3 linked regions of the Candidatus Thiodictyon syntrophicum genome follow. The protein of the gene in region 3 interacts with the protein of the main gene of each other region in a pairwise test. Links are inferred from orthologs where the notes say so. Each region holds a gene or a part of one and is shown on either strand. Other genes may lie near its edges.

What was found.
Region 1: the proteins of THSYN_RS12465 (region 3) and lysA interact in binary tests that used the Escherichia coli proteins (3 or more experiments, as listed by UniProt). The link is inferred for Candidatus Thiodictyon syntrophicum from one-to-one orthologs.
Region 2: the proteins of THSYN_RS12465 (region 3) and secB interact in binary tests that used the Escherichia coli proteins (3 or more experiments, as listed by UniProt). The link is inferred for Candidatus Thiodictyon syntrophicum from one-to-one orthologs.

Annotation. Positions count from the first base shown.
Region 1 is NZ_CP020370.1:590,721-596,752, reverse strand. Bases 2,612-5,583 are described here. They hold lysA (diaminopimelate decarboxylase), read right to left. Parts: upstream 4,736-5,583; coding sequence 3,488-4,735; downstream 2,612-3,487. Other genes in these bases: THSYN_RS02555 (META domain-containing protein), read right to left, coding at 5,110-5,583; THSYN_RS02560 (LptM family lipoprotein), read right to left, coding at 4,735-5,025; THSYN_RS02570 (class I SAM-dependent methyltransferase), read right to left, coding at 2,811-3,491; dapF (diaminopimelate epimerase), read right to left, coding at 2,612-2,811. In the rest of the region: THSYN_RS02590 (helicase-related protein), read left to right, coding at 1-214; tyrosine recombinase XerC, read right to left, coding at 228-1,136; THSYN_RS02580 (DUF484 family protein), read right to left, coding at 1,133-1,984; more of dapF, read right to left, coding at 1,981-2,611; more of THSYN_RS02555, read right to left, coding at 5,584-6,032. UniProt on the Escherichia coli protein: Specifically catalyzes the decarboxylation of meso-diaminopimelate (meso-DAP) to L-lysine. Is not active against the DD- or LL-isomers of diaminopimelate.
Region 2 is NZ_CP020370.1:23,487-29,507, forward strand. The notes cover bases 2,612-5,572. They hold secB (protein-export chaperone SecB), read right to left. Parts: upstream 4,347-5,572; coding sequence 3,876-4,346; downstream 2,612-3,875. Other genes in these bases: THSYN_RS00110 (M48 family metallopeptidase), read left to right, coding at 2,612-2,842; THSYN_RS00115 (NAD(P)H-dependent glycerol-3-phosphate dehydrogenase), read right to left, coding at 2,839-3,879; THSYN_RS00125 (rhodanese-like domain-containing protein), read right to left, coding at 4,404-4,832; THSYN_RS00130 (ArsR/SmtB family transcription factor), read right to left, coding at 4,980-5,222; THSYN_RS00135 (S41 family peptidase), read left to right, coding at 5,568-5,572. Also shown: THSYN_RS00105 (type I restriction endonuclease subunit R), read left to right, coding at 1-2,064; more of THSYN_RS00110, read left to right, coding at 2,051-2,611; more of THSYN_RS00135, read left to right, coding at 5,573-6,021. UniProt on the Escherichia coli protein: One of the proteins required for the normal export of some preproteins out of the cell cytoplasm. It is a molecular chaperone that binds to a subset of precursor proteins, maintaining them in a translocation-competent state.
Region 3 is NZ_CP020370.1:2,951,369-2,959,190, reverse strand. What follows is about bases 1,602-4,507. They hold THSYN_RS12465 (response regulator transcription factor), read left to right. Parts: upstream 1,602-2,659; coding sequence 2,660-3,355; downstream 3,356-4,507. Other genes in these bases: THSYN_RS12460 (HAMP domain-containing sensor histidine kinase), read left to right, coding at 3,361-4,507; THSYN_RS12470 (PepSY-associated TM helix domain-containing protein), read right to left, coding at 1,602-2,460. Also shown: THSYN_RS12475 (AAA family ATPase), read left to right, coding at 1-1,192; more of THSYN_RS12470, read right to left, coding at 1,471-1,601; more of THSYN_RS12460, read left to right, coding at 4,508-4,704; THSYN_RS35890 (hypothetical protein), read right to left, coding at 4,962-5,291; THSYN_RS35885 (hypothetical protein), read right to left, coding at 5,474-5,614; THSYN_RS12445 (hypothetical protein), read right to left, coding at 5,735-5,986; THSYN_RS12440 (enoyl-CoA hydratase/isomerase family protein), read right to left, coding at 6,276-7,052; THSYN_RS12435 (HAD family hydrolase), read left to right, coding at 7,819-7,822. UniProt on the Escherichia coli protein: Response regulator member of the two-component regulatory system CpxA/CpxR which responds to envelope stress response by activating expression of downstream genes including cpxP, degP, dsbA and ppiA.

The DNA of each region.
Region 1 (6,032 bases), 2.4 Mb from region 3 along the record:
CGACCAGGTGGCCACGGCCTTCGTGCCGTTCGAGGTCAAACGCAAGATCAGCGACGAGAGCTTCTGGGTCGATACGGCCCCGGCGCCGTTGCTGAACGCGGCCCTGGATGCCGCGGCCCGGGTTGCCGCCGGGATCAAGCGCAAAAAGGCCGATCTGACCACGGACTTTGCGTTGACCCGGATTGCGGCTGAGATGAAACGGGCCATTGTGTGAACCCGGTATCCTTTCATGGCTTACGCTTGGCCCTGGGATGCGCTTGGTCATAGACCTGGGCCAAGTGCTGAAAATCAAGGTGGGTGTAAATCTGGGTGGTGCTGATGTCGGCGTGCCCGAGCAGTTCCTGGACGGCGCGCAGGTCCCCGGACGACTCCAGCAGGTGGCTGGCGAACGAGTGGCGCAGCAGGTGCGGGTGCACATTGCGGGTGGCGCCCTGTTCCTGTGCCCACTGGGCGACCCGGGTGCGGACCGTGCGGGGGTGGATGCGGCTGCCGCGGCTGCTGACGAAGAGCGCGGGTTCGTCGCCCGCGGCCAGATTGGCGCGTACCCGCAGCCAGTGCTGCACGGCCGCGCGCGCCTGGGCGCCGACCGGGACCCGCCTGGTCTTGGCGCCCTTGCCGGTGACGCTGAGCATGGCGTCGGCCATGTCGATGTCGCCTAAGTTGACGCTGACCAGTTCGGCCAGGCGCAGCCCGGACGAGTAGAACAGTTCGATCATGGCGGTATCGCGGATGGCGAGCAGGTCATCCACCGGGCGGTCGAGCAGGCTGCACAACTGATCGGCGTCCAGGGTGGCGGGGAGTTTGCGCGCCGTCTTGGGGGCGCGGATGCCCACCGCGGGGTTGTTCTGGGCGCGCCCCTCGCGCAGCAGCCAGCGATAGAGGCTGCGCAGGCTCGACAGTTCGCGTTGCAGGGTGCGCCCGCAGACCCCGGTGCGGTGCCGCCAGGCGACATAGCGGCGGATCTGCTGCTGGTCCAGGCGGGTGATGGCGTCCGGTGTCCCGCCGGCCGCGGTCAGCCAGGCGGTGAGCCGCTCCAGGTCCGCCCGATAGGCGCAGAGCGTCGGCTCGGCCAGGCGCCGCTCGTGGGCCAGGTGGGCGAGGAAGGGCTCGATGGGGCTCCCTTCCGGCTCGCTCATTCCGGGACCGTCTTCTTGGTGCGCTTGCGCCGGGTCGGCGTCGGCTTGGGTTCGTCCTCGCTCGCGGGGGCCGGGGGCGGCGGCGTCACCGCGCTCGGCACTTCAGGCGGCAGCATCTGCAGCTTGCAGCTCACGATCTCGCCCAGGCGGTCCAGGAGGTCGGTGCGCATGTCGGGCTTGAAGCGGTCCGGGTCGGCGGCCCCGATGGCGAGTACGCCGCAGCGTCCGTTCGCGCGGATCGGTATCAGGGCGGCGCAGTGGACCTGCTCGCCCGCGGGATCATGCAGATCGCCGAACAGGGCCGCGTTCTTGGCCTCGTCAAGCGGGCCGCACAGGGCGTGCTTGCGCTCCAGGAAGTCCCGGAAGGCGGCGACCAGGGGATCGGGGTCCCCGACCGCGGGGTCCACCGGGAAGACCTTGAGGGTGACCGCCTGGGCGCTGAACTCGTGCATCAGGCCCTCCTGGAGCGCGGCGCTGACCCGCGTAAGATCCGGGGCGGCGATCAGGGCGAGCACCAGCGCGTGCAGGCGGGCGGAGAAGGACTCGTACTCGCGGGCGCGGGCGATGAGCTGTGCCAGCCGGCCGCGCTCGGTCTCGAGTTGCGCGCGCAGCACCCTGACCTGGCGCTCGATCAGCGAGACCGCCGCACCGGCCGCGGTGTGGGGGATGTGCAGCTCGGCCAGGATCTGCGGGTTGGACGCGAAGTAGTCCGGATGACCCTGCAGATAGGCGGCGACCGCCGCCGCCGCGGTCGCCCCGGCGCCCTCCCCCGGTGCGGGCCCTGCGGTGATCGCGGCCTCGCTCGCCCCGGCCCCGGCCGCGCCCCCCTCGCCCTTTGTCTTTCTCATGGCTCGATCTCCCCCTCGAAGACCCGTTGTGCCGGTCCGGTCATCTGGACCGCTCCCCCGTTGACCGACCACTCTATCACAAGGTCCCCGCCGGGCAGGCTGACCCGCACCCGCGGCCCGAGCAGACCGCGGGTGCGTCCGCTCACCACCGCCGCGCAGGCCCCGGTCCCGCAGGCCAGGGTCTCACCGGTGCCGCGCTCGTAGACGCGCAGCCGGACCTGATCCGGCGCCAGCACCTGCATGAAGCCCACGTTCACCCGTTGAGGGAAGCGCGGGTGGGACTCGATGCGGGGGCCGAGCCGCGCCACCGGCGCCGTCTTGGTGTCCTCCACCAGCAGCACCGCATGGGGATTGCCCATGGAGACGGCGCCGATGGTGAGCGTCTCGCCGTCCACCGCGAGGTCGTAGGTCGGGGCCTGCGCATCCGCCAGAAAGGGGATGCGCGCCGGGTCCAGGATCGGGACCCCCATGTCGACCCGCACCTGGCCGTCCGGCTCGATGAAGAGACGGATCGCACCGGCGGCGGTGCCGACCGGGATCTCGGTCTGATCGCAGAGCCCCTGGTCGCGCACGAAGCGGGCGAAGCAGCGGGCGCCGTTGCCGCATTGCTCCACCTCGGACCCGTCGGCGTTAAAGATCCGGTAGTGGAAGGCGGTGCCGGGCAGCCGCGGGCGCTCCACCAGCAGCACCTGGTCGCAACCGATGCCGCGGTGCCGATCCGCCAGCCGCCGGATGGCCGCGGTGTCGAGTTCGACCACCTGGCGCACGGCGTCGATGACGACGAAGTCGTTGCCCAGGCCGTGCATCTTGGTAAACCGCAACGCCATCAGGAAGATTGTCCGTCCAGACGGCCGAAGACCGCCAAATGCCGGTCGCTCACCACCGCCACCTCCAGTGCGCTCAGGCCCGCCTGCGCCAACTGTTCCACCACCTCGGCGGGCTCGAAGGCGGCGAATAGCGAGTTGCGGAAGTCGCTGCGCAGGACCTCGGGCTCGCCGGCCGCGTAGGTCGCCACCAGGGCCTCGGCCCAACCGGCGGAGGCGGGGCGCATCAGGTCCATGATGAGCACCTGGGCGCCGGGGGCGGCGGCGGCCCGCACCGCCTGCCAGAGCACCTGGGGATTGTGCAGTTGGTGGAGCAGACTGTTGGAGAGGATCAGGTCGTAGTGGGCCTGGGGCAGGTTAGGGCTGGGCAGGCACTCGCACAGCAGCCGGGCGCGTGCGGCGACCCCGGGCAGCCGGTCCAGCGCGGCCCGGGCGTGCCCCAGCATGGCGGCGGAGCCGTCCAGGGCGTCGCAGGTCGCCTGCGGCCAGGCGCGCAGAAAGCGGCAGACGATGTCCGCCGGGCCGCAGCCGAGATCCAGCGCGCGGGCGCGGTGCAGGGGCGCGGGGTCCAGCCGGCCGAGCAGCTTGATGAAGAGTGCGTTGGACTCCGAGAAGTCGGCCTGGGCATAGGCCAGGGCCTGTTCGGCGTCCTCCATGAGTTCCGGTTCGGGACGGCGCTTCATGGGAGCGGCGACTCCCCGTTCATCAGGTCGGCGATGCTCTCCCGGCGCCGCACCAGGTGGGCCTGCCCGCCGTCCACCATGACCTCGGCGGCGCGCGGCCGGCTGTTGTAGTTGGAGCTCATGCTGAACCCGTAGGCACCGCTGCCGCGCACGGCCAGCAGGTCGCCCGGTTCCAGGGCCAGCAGGCGGTCCTTGCCCAGGAAGTCCCCGGTCTCGCACACGGGGCCCACGAGATCATAGCGGGCGGCGTCGGCCGCGCTGTCCAGGCGGACCGGAACGATGTCCTGCACCGCCTGGTAGAGGGCGGGGCGCAGCAGGTCGTTCATCGCCGCGTCCACCACGGCAAAACGCCGGTGCTCGGTGGGTTTCAGATATTCCACGCGGGTCAGCAGGATGCCGGCGTTGCCGACGATGGCGCGCCCCGGCTCCAGGATGATCTCGTGGCCGCGGCCGCCCAGGCGATGGAGCAGGGCGGCGGCATAGGCGGCGGGCTCCGGCGGGTGTTCGCCCAGGTAGCGGATACCGAGCCCGCCGCCCAAGTCCAGGTGGCCGATGGGGATGCCGGCCGCCGCCAGCCGATCGGCGAGGGCCAGCACCCGCTCCAGGGCGGCCAGGAAGGGGGCGAGATCGGTGAGTTGGGAGCCGATGTGGCAGTCGATCCCGGTGACGCGCAGGTGCGGCAGCCGCGCCGCCTGCCGGTAGACCGCCTCGGCCGCCCGGATGTCGATCCCGAACTTGTTCTCTTTGAGTCCGGTGGCGATGTAGGGGTGGGTGCGGGCGTCCACGTCCGGATTGACCCGCAGCGAGACGGGCGCGATGACACCCAGGTCCCCGGCCACCCGGTCGAGACGCTCGAGCTCCGGCACCGATTCCACGTTGAAGCAGCGGATGCCGACCTCAAGCGCCCGGCGCAGTTCATCCTCCCGCTTGCCGACCCCCGAGAAGATGACCTTGCCGGGCTCGCCCCCCGCCGCCAGCACCCGCTCCAGTTCGCCTACCGAGACGATGTCGAACCCGGAGCCGAGCCGCGCCAGAACGCTCAGCACCCCCAGGTTGGCATTGGCCTTGACCGCGAAACAGATCAGGTGCGGATGCCCCTGGAAGGCGCGGTCGAAGGCGTGCCAATGCCGCTCAAGCGTCGCCCGGGAGTAGACATAGCAGGGGGTGCCGAACTGTTGCGCGATGGCGGTGAGCGGCAGGTCCTCGGCGTGGAGCAGGTTGTCGCGGTAGTTGAAATGGTCCATTACCTGGCTCCTCCCGAGCACCCGTCGGTGCAGCCGCTCGGATTTTGCGCCGGCCATGCCAGCAGTTCGGCGTTGGTCGCCGGGGGCAGGGCCGGGGCCGGCGCCTGAGTCGGAGCCGACACCGGCGTCGGGGCCGGCGTCTTGGGCACCTCCGCGCCCTTCGCCGGGGCCTGTTGTTCGTCCGGTTTCGGCAGGAACAGGGGGCCCTTTTGCCCGCAGGCGTCGATCATGCCCAGGGTCCCGAGCGCGATCACCATGACGACGAAAGAGTTGTGGGCCCAACAGTGCATATTGACGATTGACTCGCGCGACCGGGAACGGGGGCGCCAGTGTAGCCGATCCGGCGTCGCCCGCGATCCGCAGTCCAAGGAACCTTAGGGCGTCGGCGTCGGCGGCAGGCTCCGCCGCGGTGCCTCCCCGCCACCGACCGCGCCGCCCTGGGGAGCCGTGCTTGTGGCGGGGGCCGTCAGGGCCGGTTGCGGGGTCTGCGCAGTGTCAGGCGTACCGCTGGGGAGGGCGCCGCCGCCGGCAGCGACTTCGACCTCGACCGGCCGGACCACCTCCGTGCGATAGCGGGCGGCCGGTTTGCCCTCGCCGGTGAGGAGCAGCAACTCGCCGCCCTCAATGCGGTAGCTGGTCACCGAGCCCAGGGCCGCCGCGTAGTCGCGGGCCTGTTGCGCCGCCCCGTCCGGCTTGCACGCCATGCGGGTGCTGGCCAGGGGGCCGATGGTCAGGGTCGCGCCGCTCAGGGTGTAACCGCTCATGTAGCGATTGCAGCCATCGGAGCCGCCCAGAGTGCCGTCGTCGCGGAACTCCAGGTTGATCTCGGTCCCGTTGCGGGCCGAACTGATGGCCTCTTTGCCGTTGTCGTAGCCGGTCAGCTGCCAGACCTGCCCGACCAGGGGGGTGGGCTTGAGCCGCACGAAGCGCAGCTGCACCGCGCCCGCGGCGTCCAGCAACTCCAGCAATTCGCCATCCAGACGGTAGGCGGCGACCCGGGTCAGGGCCAGGCCGACCGCCTTGTCCTGCTTCATCAGCGGCTCCGGACAGGCCATCATCGTAGAGGCCATATTCGCCTTGAAGGTCAGGCTCGCCCCCGCCAGGGTGTAGCTGCCGCCGATCTGGTTGCAGCCCGCGGTGCCGGCGACCCGCCCCGCCTCGAAGCGAAAGCGGCCGGGACGCGGGCCCGCGGCGATCTCGACCAGGGCCTTGCCGGCACGATAGGCCGCGGGCGACCAGGAGGTATTCTCCAGGGACGGCGGCGCTCCGGTCGCGGGCTCACCGGCGTCTTGCGGTG
Region 2 (6,021 bases), 2.9 Mb from region 3 along the record:
GACGCCTGTGACTTCCCCGGCGTACGCAAGGCGCTGGGCGTCCAGGACTTGAAGGCCATCCTGCGCGGCTCGCGGCAGCCCCAGCGTGGCACCTTCGTCACCACCCTTCAATCCTTCCAGCAGATGGGTGACCTGAAGCCGCTGGCGGAGGACAACATCATCACCCTGGTGGACGAGTGCCACCGCTCTCAAAAAGGCGGCACCGCGGACAGCTACGCCATGACCATGCGCGTGAAGCTGCCCAACGCCTTCCGCTTCGGCCTCACCGGGACGCCCATCGACCGGGCGATGACCAACACCCATCGCGACTTCGGCCCGGTGATCGACGGCCAGCAGGAGCGTTATCTCAGCTATTACGGCATCAAGCGCGCGATCAAGGACGGCGCCACCCTGGAGGTGCACTACCTGCGGGACAAGGTGCCCTTCATCGTCGATGAGAAGGCCCTGAATGTCGGCTTTGAGCAGATGTGCACGGAGATGGAGGTCGAGGACGAAGCGGCGAAGGACCTGATCCAGCGCCAACGTTCGCAGTGGAAAGAGCTGGCCCGCCACCCGGACCGGGTGGAGATCGTCACAGCCAAGATGCTGGAGCACTTCCTCGCCTACCCCGACCCGAGCGGTTTCAAGGCGCAACTGGTGGGTGTGGACCGCATTGCCTGCGCCCGCTTCAAGGACGCACTGGACACCAAGCTCAAGGCGCGCGGACTGCCGCCCGATTGGTCGGACGTCATCATCTCCGAGGCCCAGAACGACGACCCCGACCTGACCCGTTTCCATTACGGTAAGCAGAAGCAGGACGACTTGATCGACTACTTCAAGCTGACACCGCCACAATGGGAAGAGTGGAACCGGGAGCGCTACGGCGAGGTGCGTGACCAGTGGCGCCCGCCGCTCAAGATTCTAATCGTCTGCGACCGGCTGCTGACGGGTTTCGATGCGCCGGTGGAGCAGGTGATGTACCTGGATAAGCCGCTGCGCGACCACAACCTGCTGCAAGCCATCGCCCGTACCAACCGGCCGCTGCCGGCCATGGACAAGCGTACCGGCCTAGTGGTGGATTACTTCGGCGTGTTCGCCAACCTGGCCAAGGCGCTCAACTTCGACGAGAACATCCGCGAGGAGGCGTTGATCGACTGGGAGGCCCTGAAGGCGACGGTGCCGGGGGAGGTGGCGCGCTGTCTGGAGACCTTCAAAGGCATCCGGATCAGCGACACCCGCGACTGCCTGCTGGCCGCCCTGCGCGCCCTCAAGGACCCCGATGCAGCCAAAGTGTTTGAGGTCAACTTCAAGAGCCTGGAGCGTCTGTGGGAGGCGGTATCGCCCGATCCGTGCCTGTATGAGCACCGGTATGTCTATAGTTGGCTCTGTGGCATCTACATCGCCTACCGCCGCCGCCAACGCGGCGCGGCCTCGAGTGCCACCTATGGCGAACTTTCGGCCAAGACCCGCGCGTTGATCCAGCAGAACACCACCTTCATGGATCTGGCCATGGCCTTGCCGGTCTTCAGGATCGATAAGGATTACCTGGGCAAGCTCGACGACCTGCCCAGCGCTGCCGACAAGGCGGCCGCGCTGGAGGCGATGCTGACGGCAGAGCTTACCGAGGACGCGGGTGGCGGTTTTACCTATCGGCAGTTGGGTGAGCGGCTGGCGCGGATCAAGGCCAACAAGGACGCGGCGGACAAGGCGGCTGAAGAGCGGCTGAAGGCCCTGCGGGACATCGCCGACGAAGCCGTCCAACGCGTCGAGGAGCCAGGCGCCCTGTACCTCACCCTGCCCGGCGAATACGCATTGTTCGTGGTCCTGCGCCAGTTTGCTGCCGGCAAGGATACGGTCTATCTGGCGACTTGCGCCCGCCGGATGGTAGCGCATCTGCGCGACAACCAGTTATTGCTGCCGGGTTGGAGTAGTTCCAAGGGCGGGCGGATGCGGGTGGAGGATTCGCTCCTGGCCGAATCCTGGAACCCGGACTATGCCGCCCTGGGCTTCGATTCGGCCGACGTCAACCCGCCATTCCTGGAACCGGCCCTTAATGAATTGGTGACCATTGATGCCGCCCGCTGAGGCGATCCGCCCCAGTGTCTTGCACCAGGTCTCGCTCGGCGGGCGGGAACTGACGTGTCGGCTGGTGCGCTCCAAGGCCGCCACCCGACTCCGGATCAAGGTCAGCAAGCCCGACGAGGTGGAGTTGATCGTACCGGAGCGCCGCACCGACGGCGAAGGATTCGCTTTTCTCACCGCCAACGCGGTTTGGGTGCTGGAGCAACTGGAGCGCGCGCAGCGTCGGCTGGCAGTGCGGCGGCCGGACCATCGGGTGCTCGGTCAGGTGCTCCTGGGCGGGGAGACCATCCCGGTCCAAGTAGTGCGTCTCGACACCTGGCTGGCTCCGAACCGGGTCGCGCTCCAAGACGGGGAGATTCAGGTCACCACCGGGCCGTACTCGCAAACGCCACCCGCGCGATCCTTGGAGAACTGGCTGCGCAAGCGGGCGCGCGCGCACATCGAGCCATACGTGAGTGAATTGAGCCAGCGCGTGAAGCGCGTGCCCGGCAAGGTCTACATCATGGATCAGCGCACCAAGTGGGGGAATTGTTCGGGGCTCGGCAACCTGTCGTTCAACTGGCGCCTGGTGATGGCGCCTGACTTCGTGCTGCGCTACATCGTCACCCACGAGGTCGTGCATCTGGCCATCCCCGACCATTCGCAGCGGTTCTGGCTGACGGTGCAGAGCTTATGCCCGAATTCGGATCGTGCGCGGCAGTGGCTGGTAGCCAACGCGGACCGGCTCATCATGGCCGACTGCATCGCGGCCGTGGCACAGGAAGATATTGGTCAGCCTTAGCCAAACTCCGCCTTCGGCTCCCGCTCCAGCAGCGCCGCCGTGGCCGCCAGCGGCGGCACCCCCTCATAAAGCACCTGATAAACCTGTTCGCTGATCGGCATCTCGACCCCCAGGCGGTGGGCGAGGGTGCGTACGGCCGCGGCCGTGATCACGCCCTCGACCTCCTGTCCGATGGCCGCCCGCGCCTGCGCGACGCTGGCGCCCCGCGCCAGGGCCAGGCCGAGGCGGCGGTTGCGCGATTGATCGTCGGTGCAGGTCAGGACCAGGTCGCCGACCCCGGCCAGGCCCATGAAGGTCTCGGGTCGACCGCCCAAGGCGGCGCCGAGCCGGATCAATTCGCTCAGGCCGCGGGTGATCAAGGCGGCACGGCTATTGGCCCCGAAGCCGAGGCCGTCGGCGATGCCGGTGGCGATGGCCAGTACGTTCTTGGCGGCGCCGCAGATCTCCACGCCCACCAGGTCTGAACTGGTGTAGGCGCGGAAGCGCCCGCCATGGAGCAGGCCCGCGGTGCGGCGGGCAAATGCCTGGTCCTCGGAGGCCACGGTGACCGCCGTGGGCAGCCCTATGGCGACCTCGCGGGCAAAGCTGGGTCCCGAGACGATCGCCAGGCTCTCGCCCGGCAGGCCCCGCTCGGCCAGGGTGTGCAAGAGTGCGCCGCTCTGGGGCTCCAGCCCCTTGGTCGCCCAGGCGAGCCCGATGCCCCGCGGCAGGCGCGTGCCCAGGGCCGTGATCACCTCGGCGAAGGCGTGGCTCGGCACCACCGCCAGGCAGGCGGCGGCGCCGGACAGGGTCTCCTCCAGCGATTGCTGGGGCACCAGCCCCGGGGGGAAGGGGACGCCGGGGAGGAAGCGCCGGTTCTCCCCGTGGGCGCGCAGTTCGGCGATCTGGTCCGACTCGTTGCCCCAGAGCCGGACCCGATGGCCGTTGCGGCACAACTGGATCGCGAGCGCCGTCCCCCAGGACCCGGACCCGAGGACGGCGATGTCGATGCCCACCGGGTCACTCGCTACCGGGTCACTCAGCACCCGGTCGCTCAATGCTGCCGCGCCCCTTCGGCCTCCGCCGCCGCCTGTTGCTGGTGTTGGGCGAACAGGGCGTCGAAGCTGACATGCTGGAGGACCAGTTGCGGGAAGCTGCCCTTGGTCACCAGGTCGGACACGGCCTCGCGTGCGTAGGGGAACAGCAGGTTGGGGCAATAGGCGCCGAGCATGGGGCCCAGTTCCTCCTCCGAGAACCCCCCCAGGGTGAAGATGCCGGCCTGGTGGACCTCGACGATGAAGGCCGTCTTGTCGCCGACCTTGGCCGTGACGGTGACGGACAGCACCACCTCGTAGGTCTGCTCGTCGAGCCGGTTGACCTTGGTGTTGAGATTGAGCTCGTTTTGCGGCTTCCACTCGCCGCGGAAGACCTCCGGCGCATTGGGCGACTCGAAGGACAGGTCCTTGAGGTAGGTGCGTTGGACGGCGAACTGCCGCTCCAGGTTGGTCTGATCGTTCTCGGCCATGGAATACCTTGCTAGTGACGTTAGTGTCGGGGACGAAGGGGCAACGGGGGCCTCGACTCAGCGCTTCTTGCGCGACAGCGGCAGGTTCGCCGCCTGCCAGGCGAGGATGCCGCCCTTGAGGTTGTAGACCTCCTCGAAACCCTGCTTGCGCAGGTGTTCGCACGCGGCCCCGGACTGGCCGCCCGACCGACAGTTGACGATGATCGGCTTGCCCTTGTACTTGCCAAGGACCGCCAGTTGGTTCTTGAAGCCGTTCATCGGGATGTTGACCGCGTTGACGATATGACCGGCGGCGAAGTCGGCCGCCGAGCGCACGTCGATCACCGTCGCGTCCTTGTGGTTGATCATCTCGGTGGCCCCCAGGGGCTCGACGTTGCCGCGCTCCCCGACGATCAGATTGTGGATCAAGAGCCCCAGGATCACGACGAGCGCGACGAACAGGTACCAATTGTGGACGACGAACTCAAACAGTTGGCTGACCTGCATCGGGCTTGATTCTCTGAATGGATGGGAAGGGGGCCGCCCGCTGGGCGGTCTCGCCAGGGCGTCGCCGGGCGGCCGACGGCGACCTGGTGGGCGCAGTATAAGGAGGGCGGGCGCGGGAGTCACTCCGGGACGCGCCGGCCAGCCGCTTCAGGCGTGCTGGCAGAACACCTCACGCATCATGCCGATGAGGCGCAGTGTGCGGGCGTCGCCCACCCGGTAGAAGACCCGGTTGGCGTCCTTGCGCGAGGCCAGGATGCCCTTGTCGCGCAGGATGGCGAGGTGCTGGGAGATGTTGCTCTGGGAGGTGCCGACGTGGTCGACGATGTCCTGGACGCTGACCTCCTGCTCACCCAAGGTGCAGAGGATCTTCAGGCGCAGTGGGTGGGACATGGCCTTGAGCGAGCGGGAGGCGCGCTCGATGTCCTCGTCGTCCGCGAAGAGGCTCGTCGCGTCGGCTCCTTCACCGGGGTCATTCAACACCGGTTGAGGCGCTTGACTCGCGGGGCTGACCGTCGCGTGGGTGCTGGATAAATTTTTCACAATACGATAATAAGCTTTTTTTCGGTCCTTGCGAAGCGCCGGGATGCAGGCGCCGCCCGCGCCGGCCGCGGGCTCGGACTATACTTGCGGCCGGTCTAGGCCCCGCGGCCCCCCGCACCCATTTAGAATGTTCGGCATCCTGGCCGCTAACCCCGTGCCACACCCCCTTCACCCGGTATCCGGACCCGCAAGACTATGCCCACACCCACTTATCACAGACTCCTGACCTGGATCGGCATCGTCGGCGCGGCCACGGCCTGCGTGGGCGTCGCCCTGGCGGAGCCGCCGGCGGGTGCCGCCCCCGCGGCGGCACCCGCTCCAGTGGTGGCACCCGCCCCCGCGGCGGAGCCCGCACCAGTGGTGGCACCCGCACCCGCGGCGGTGCCCACCCCCGCGGCGGAACCCAGCTCCACCCCCGCCCCCGCGGCGGCCGACGCCTTGCCCCTCGACGACCTGCGCACCTTCGCCGAGGTCTACGAACGCATCAAGGACGATTATGTCGAGGGCGTGAAGGACAAGACCCTGCTGGAGAGCGCCATCCGCGGTATGCTCTCGGGGCTCGATCCGCACTCGTCCTACCTGGACAAGGACGAGTACCGGGAGATCCAGGTGGGTACCACCGGCGAGTTCGGCGGCCTCGGCATCGAGG
Region 3 (7,822 bases):
GCTGGCGATTCCGACCGAGCTGCAAAAAGACGTGACGGTGGTGGACCTGCCGCTGCCCACCGAGGACGAGTATCGCGAGGTGCTCAAGCGTCTGGTGGAGCAGGTGCGCGATAACCCGACGGTGACTTTGAGCCTGACCGAGGACGCCACGGACGCCATCGTCAAGGCGTGCCAGGGACTCACGCGCTCGGAGGCGGAGAATGCCCTGGCCAAGGCGATCGTCAGCCAGCAGGGACTGACCGGGGCCGACGTGAAATCCATCCTGGAGGAGAAGGAACAGATCATCCGCAAGTCCGGGATACTGGAATACACGGCGGCGGTGGAGGACTTCGGCGGCATCGGCGGCCTGGGTAACCTCAAGACCTGGCTGCGCCAGCGCAACGAGGGCTTCTCGCAGAAGGCGCGCGACTTCGGCCTGCCCAACCCGCGCGGGGTCATGTTGGTGGGGGTGCCGGGCTGCGGCAAGAGCCTCTGCGCCAAGGCGGTGGCGGCGGAGTGGCAGAAGCCGCTCCTGAAATTCGACCTGGGCCGGGTCTTTGCCGGGCTGGTGGGCGAGTCCGAGGAGCGTATGCGCAAGGCGCTGGCGGTGGCCGAGGGGGTGGCCCCCTGCGTGTTGTGGATCGACGAGTTGGAGAAGGGCCTGTCCGGAATCGGCGGCAGCGGCGACAGCGGGGTCAGCACCCGGGTCTTCGGTACCCTGCTGACCTGGATGGAGGAGAAGACCCAGCCGGTGTTCGTGGTGGCCACCGCCAACGACATCTCCCAGCTTCCGCCCGAACTGCTGCGCAAGGGCCGCCTGGATGAGATCTTTTTTGTGGACCTGCCCACCGCGCGCAACCGCGCCGAGATCCTGATGATCCACCTGGGTCGGCGCAAGCGCGTACCCACCGACTACGACCTCGCCGGTGTCGTCCGCGCCACCGAGGGCTTCAGCGGGGCGGAGCTGGAAGAACTGGTCATCAACGCACTCTACGAGGCGTATGCGGACCCGGGGCAGGAGTTGCGCACCGAGCATCTGCTGAAGTCCGCCGGCGAGATCATCCCGCTGGCCCGCTCCCGGGCGCGGGAGGTTGCGGCGCTGCGCCAGTGGGCGCAGACCAACTGCCGCCAGGCCGCGGAGGCCGCGGCCGACGAGCCGCCGGTCCCAAGCGACACCGTTGCCGGGCGCCGGGCGCGGATGGTGGATTTGTAGCGGGGCGCTGTGCGGCCTTCGCCGCCTGGAGTCCAAGGCTTACCGCGAAAATCGCGCCGGGAGCGCGCTCCAAGTCTCCCTCCCCCGCTGGGGGAGGGCCGGGGAGAGGGAACGGCCATGGCGCCCGCACTTTCATCTTTCGGGGTGGCGCGGGCGCCATGGCCGTTAGCCTTGGAGCGCGCCAAGGCTGAAGCCTTGGACTCCAGGCAGAGGGGACGTGGTCGGCGAGCGCGCCTTAACTCAATTGCAGTGAGCCTCCAGAGGGGGGCAAGGCGGCGTCACTGCGCGACCGGAGTGAGCCTCGGGTCGACGGCCGCCTTCCGAGGAGACGCCTGGGGCCGCCCTGCGGTCGCAACCCGACCGGCCCGACGCGCCCACGGTCGGCGGCGCAGCCAGGAATAGAGTCCCGTGACGGTCAATCCCATCAGAAGCAGGGCGGACACCAGATTCAGCACGCCTGACCAGGCGCCCGCCCAGGTGCCTTCGTGCACCGCGTCCACCCAACCCGGCGACCCGGTGAGCGCGACCTGGCCGTTGGATTGGACCACATGGACCAACTCGCCCGCGGGTGAGGCCGTCTTGACCATGGCGCTGCCCGCCTGAAAGCGCCGTGCCATGACGATCTGACCGTCAGCCGGCAGCGGCACCGCCTTGATCGCCTGCGCCAGGGAGATAGGTTCACCGGCTGTGAGGGCGGGGACTGCCGGCTTACCGACGTGCAGCGTCATCAGCAGTCCGGTGACCGGCAGCAGCGCGAGCAGCGGGAACGCGAACCACCCCAGGCCGCGGTGCCAGCCCCCGAGCGTGTTGCGCAGCCTGGGCAGACCAAACGCGAGTCCGGCGAGCAGGAGTGCGACCATGGCATAGGTGGCGATTTCGACCAGCAAGCCGGCACCGATCAGCAGATTCTTGTGAAGATTGAGCGCAAAGGCGAACAGGTCAAAGCCCTGGCCCGCGGCGGCAGTCCGCGTTGCGACATCATAGGTGCCCGCCACGGCAGGGTCTTTGGACTTCAGGTCGATCGAGCGCCCGTCGGCCGAGAGACTGACCGCGGCCGCCCGCCCGGCCGGATCGATGGCATCGAGCGCCGCGGCGAGCGCGCCGACGCTGACCCGGGGGGTGGACTGCGCGGCGCCGTCGGTACCCAGGATCGGCTTGAAGGCGAGGATGGCCCCGGACAGCAGGATGAGCAGGAAGACGGGGGCCAGGATCAGGGCCAGCCAGCGGTGAGCGACCAGGAGCGGGCGCTTGAGTTGTTTCAAAAACATGTTCGAGGTCCTCGGCATGGTTGAACAGTCGTTCCTGCCGGTGCAGCAGGACTGCCGTTACCTTAGCCGGGGTCCGCGTTAACCTGGGTCAGTCTGGTGTAAAGACAGGTAAAGATTTGAAAGAAGCGGTTAATGCCCTTGGCTTTCAGGCGCGGGGCGCGATGATGGTCGACTCCCATGACAAGTGCGGCGGGTGGCGATGATGACGAAGGTCTTATTGGTCGATGATGACCGCGAACTGGGCGAGATGCTGACCGAGTATCTCGACCAGGAGGGTTTCGCGGCCACGGCCGTGCAGGATGGCGAGACCGGTGTGCGTGCGGCCCTGTCGGGCGCCTATGCGATCGTCGTGCTGGACGTGATGATGCCGGGCTGCAACGGCATCGAGGCGCTGCGCCGCATCCGGGCGCAGGACCGCCGCCTGCCGGTGCTGATGCTCACGGCGCGGGGTGACGACGTGGACCGCATCGTCGGACTCGAACTCGGCGCCGACGACTATGTGCCCAAACCCTGCACCCCGCGTGAACTGGTCGCGCGCATCCGGGCCATCTTGCGGCGCACCCAGGTGCAGGAACCCGACGGCGCGTCTTGCGGACCGCTGACGGCCGGGGCACTGACCCTGTGGCCGGAGCGGCGCAGCCTGGAGTGGCAGGGCCAACCGCTCGAACTCACCAGTACCGAGTTCAATCTGCTGGAGGTGCTGGTGCGCAATGCCGGCCGGGTGGTGAGCAAACAGGAACTCTCGCAGCAGGCCCTGGGCCGTCCGCTGGCCCGTTATGACCGCGGCATCGACGTGCACCTGAGCAGCATCCGGCACAAGCTCGGACTCGATGCCGAGGGGCGTTCGCCGATCCAGACGGTGCGCGGCCTGGGCTACCAGTTGGTCCGGGAGTAGCGTCCATGGGCCGTCTGTTCTGGAAGTTCTTTTTCGCCTTCTGGTTGGCCCTGCTCGCGGCCGGCCTGGGCGCGGCGACCCTGTTCCTGCTCCACCAGCAGGCGCTCATCGAGCGCGGGCAGGACCTGGCGGGCGGACCCCGCACCGCCTTTCTGGTGGCGGCGGCGGCGCAGGTCTTCCAGCACGGCGGCAGCGCGGCGCTGCGCGGTTTCCTGGAGGAATCACGCGCCCTGCACGTCGGCGCGCAGGTCTATGTCGTCGATGATGCCGGGCATGAATTGCTGGGGCGCGGCGTCCCCCCGGACCTGCTGACGCAGGCCCACCGGCTGGCGCAGGAGGGCCAGGAACCGCGCATTGCCCGGGTGGAACGGATGGCGGGGCGCGACTATCTGGTATTCCTGCCGACCGATGGTCGCGAGCCGCTCCATCACATGCCGCTGTTGCTGCTGATCGGCGTCGCCGTCCTGGCGAGCCTCGCCTTCAGCGCCTGGCTCGCCTGGTATCTGTCGACCCCGATCCGCCACCTGCGCGGCGCCTTCGACGCCGCGGCGGCGGGCCGGCTCGACACGCGCATCGGCGCGCGCATGGGGCGACGGCGCGATGAGATCGCCGACCTCGGGCGCGATTTCGATCGCATGGCCGGGCAGTTGCAGACCCTGGTCAACTCCCAGCGGCGGTTGCTGCACGATGTCTCCCATGAACTGCGCTCGCCCCTGGCGCGGCTGGAGGCCGCCATCGGCCTGGCGCGGCAGCGGCCGGAACGGCTCGCCGAGACGCTCGATCGCATCGAGCGCGAAGCGGGGCGGCTCGATCAACTGGTCGGTGAGATCCTGACCCTGGCGCGGATGCAGGCCGGGATGGCGAGGGTCGCGGACGAGGAGATCGACCTGGTCGAACTGGTGCGGGAGGTCGCGCGCGACGCCCGGTTCGAGGCGCAGCCGTGCGGGCGCGAGGTCGGGTTCGTCGGCACGGGCGAGGCACCGGTCACCGCCAACGTCGAGCTCCTGCACCGCGCCCTGGAGAATGTGGTCCGCAATGCGGTCAAGTTCACCGCGGTCGGGAGCAGGGTCGAGGTGCAGATCGCGCGGCGCCCCGATCCCAACGGGGCACCCGAGCGGCTGCTGGTGAGCGTCTCCGACCGCGGACCCGGTGTTCCCGAGGGGGACCTGGAAGCCATTTTCGAGCCCTTCTTCCGCAGCGAGACCAGGACCCCGACCGCCGGCTTCGGTCTGGGGCTGGCCATCGCCCGGCGGGCCATTGAGGCGCATGGGGGGACTATTCGCGCCCGCAATCGGCCGGGGGGCGGCTTGACGGTGGAGATCGTGATGCCGGGGGTCGCTTGCGGCTGACTGCCAGGAACAGATAGGAAGGGTTTCATAGCGTCTCGACCTCGAAGCCGACCAGGGTGCGGCTCTCCCGGCTGAACTCGATCCCGATCAGATGGATGGGCTGGCCCGCCGCCCGGTATTTGTCGACATAGCCCCGCTCCTTGATCTGTTGCAGTGCGCGTCCCGCGGGTTCCGACTCGACCACCTCCAGATTCGGATAGCCCAGTTGGATTCTCTTCCTATACGGGGCACCTGGAACCTGCCACCGGGCCCTGGCCTCAGTGATCCGAGCGCTTGAGCCAAGCCTTGATCAACTCGGGGTCGAGCCCGCGTAGGCGATCCTCCGGATCGAGGCCGCGCAGACGCTCCTCCAGATCAAGACCGCGCAGTCGCTCCTCGGGTGCCAGCCCACGCAGGCGCTCCTCAGGCGTCAGCCCAGCCAGACGCTCCTCCACGTCCAAGTGTGCGAGCGCCGCAGCGCGCAGTTGGGGGGTCAACGCGGCCAGGTCACGGGCAATCAGTTCGTAGGTATCACGCATGAAGTCATCGACGGTGTAGGCCATGTCAGGCACCTCCAGGCGATAGGCAGTGGTTAGATGATGTTGCAACAGTTGTCCGAGTGTTCCGCGTTCCGATAGGTGACATAGTGCCCCGTCAGTTCCTCCAGCGCCCAGATATCGAGTGCCTCATGGTGCGATTTGTAGGTCAGCAGGTTGTGTGCGGCCAGGGTCTCCAGACCGTCGGGCAGACCGGCGAGGTCCTGCGCTTGGGTACTGGTGGCCTCGCCCGACTATCGCTCGATGATGAGGATATCGAGGCGCTGGCTCTTGAGCGCCAGCTCTTGTTCCAGTTCCACCCGCCAGGGGCGACCGGTGAAGAGGTCGGTCAGGACCATGCCGAGCAGGCGGTGCCAGGGGGTCGTCGTGTTCATGGATGGATGGTCGCGCGAGCGAATGGACGCAACAAAGAGACATAAGGAGGCCATCATGCCCTGGAACATCGCGCAAGAGTCTCCCGTTCCCAGGCGCCGCGCCTCGGCAAGCAACCGCTGTCAGCCCAAGGCGCTGGAGTCCAAGGCTTCAGCCTTGGAGGGGCGCACCAAGGCTGAAGCCTTGGACTCCATCTGGAAACTGTCCCCCGGCACCCGCACGAAGTCCATCCCGGTCTTGGGCTCGGTCCAGGTCGCGGCCGTCGCGGGGGCCGGCGCCGTCCCAACCCCCCACAACCGCGCCTGAAACCCCCGCACCGTCTGCGGTCGCTTCTCCGGGACGAGGGCCAGGGCCTCGCCCAAGGCGTCGCTCAAGTGCCGGGAGGCGCCGAAGGCCGCGGCGGGCTTGAGTACATCCAGATCGCGGTGCGGTGTCTTACCGCGCGAGCCTGAGGGCCGCGCGCGGGCTCGGTCCGCGCAGCGGACCCTACGGCTGGCCGTTGGCCTGGGGCCGGTTGGGTGGATTGTAGTGGCTGGCCGGGGTTGAAGACCAGAATTTCACGGGACCGCACCCGTGACAGTCTCGACCGATCGCTGGTGCTACGATGCCCGCGGTCGGACGCGAGCGGCCGTCTCGCTGACCCTGCCGGTCTGCAGGACGCGTTCAGCGCCCGCGAAACCGCGGCTTGCGGTGCGCGAGGAATGCATTCAGCCCCTCGGTATAGTCGTCCGAACTGAAAAAGCCGAAACTGTCGTCCAGTTGCGCCGCGCTGTATTGTCCGCCCTGATCGGCCAGCATCCGCAGGTTGCGCTTGTTCAGGCGTGCCGCGAGCGGTGAACCCGCCAAGAGGGCCCGTACCACCTCATCGATCAGCGCATCCAGCCCGTCGGCGGCGGACACGCGCTGCACCAGGCCGGCGGCCAGGGCCTCGTGGGCGTCCAGCAGGCGGCCGGTCAGCAGCAGGTCGGAGGCGAGCGCGATGCCGACCAGTCGCACCAGCGGCACCAGTTCCGGCAAGGCGAGCGGGAAGCCGAGCTTGCCCACCGGCGCGCCGAGCCGACTCCCGGGCGCGGCCAGGCGCAGGTCGCAGACGCCGGCGATCTCCAGCCCGCCGCCCACACAACTGCCCTCGATGGCGGCGATGACCGGTTGCGGGGCCTCGCGGACGGCCCGCAGCGCCGGCTCGATCACCTCCAGGTGGTAGCGGCGTCCGGAGGCGAGATCGAAGCGCTGCTGGGGAAATTCGGTGATGTCGGCACCCGCGGCAAAGTTGCCGCCGGCGCCGCGCAGCACAATGCAGTGGATGTCGTCGCGCCCGGCCAGGTCCTCGAAGGTCTGGCGCAGACGCTGCCACATGTCGACGCTCAAGGCGTTTTGCCTGGCCGGCGCGTCGAGCGTGACACGGGCCACCGGGGCCTGGGTTTCGCATTGGATCGTCATGACCTTAGATTTCCGGGAATACTAAATCCACAGATGAACACAAATGAACACAGGTTTTCTTCAAATTGTCATGGGCTTATTGCTATTGTCACAATCACCGGCAGGGTAAGTCCCCGGCCAGGTGTAAGTCAATGAATTATCTGTGTTCATCTGTGTGCATCTGTGGATAACTACTCTTTCCAGGGCAATGGCTCACGCCAGGATCGGCCGCGTGCGGGACCGCCGGCCGCGTGGGGAAAATTCAACAGGCAGTGAATAGGTTACGGGCGATCCTAGCCGCTCGGTCGGCGACGGTCAAGGTGGACGCGGTGCGCCCCGTGCCGGACCAAAGTGCCGCGCGGCCCGCGTAGGGTCCCCTGCGCGGACCGGCGGTGCTGGGGATCCACGAAGGTCGCGCCCGGACGCGCGGTCGCGGTCCGCACAGCGGACCCTACGGCGCGTCGGATGCCGCCCTGCCCCTGGATGCGCTGCGGCTGCCGGAGCGCTTCCGGATTGCCTATTGGGATGCTATGACGGGGCGAAGGTGATCAATCCCTTTTCGGCCTGAAAGACAACGCCAAGGACGTGGCACTCCTGATCCGGCTGCTCTGCCGCTGCAGAAGTCAGGTCAGACGAAGTTGAAAAAAACCCCAGCCATTTGAAACGGTTTGTTTCTTGAAGCTTATCATGTTATAATGTTGATAAGTCTAATCTATTCCCAAGACAGTCAGGCCATCTAGTGCTACACTCGCGACCCGCAGAAATCAATCTTTGCAATCGGTTTCTCTTGC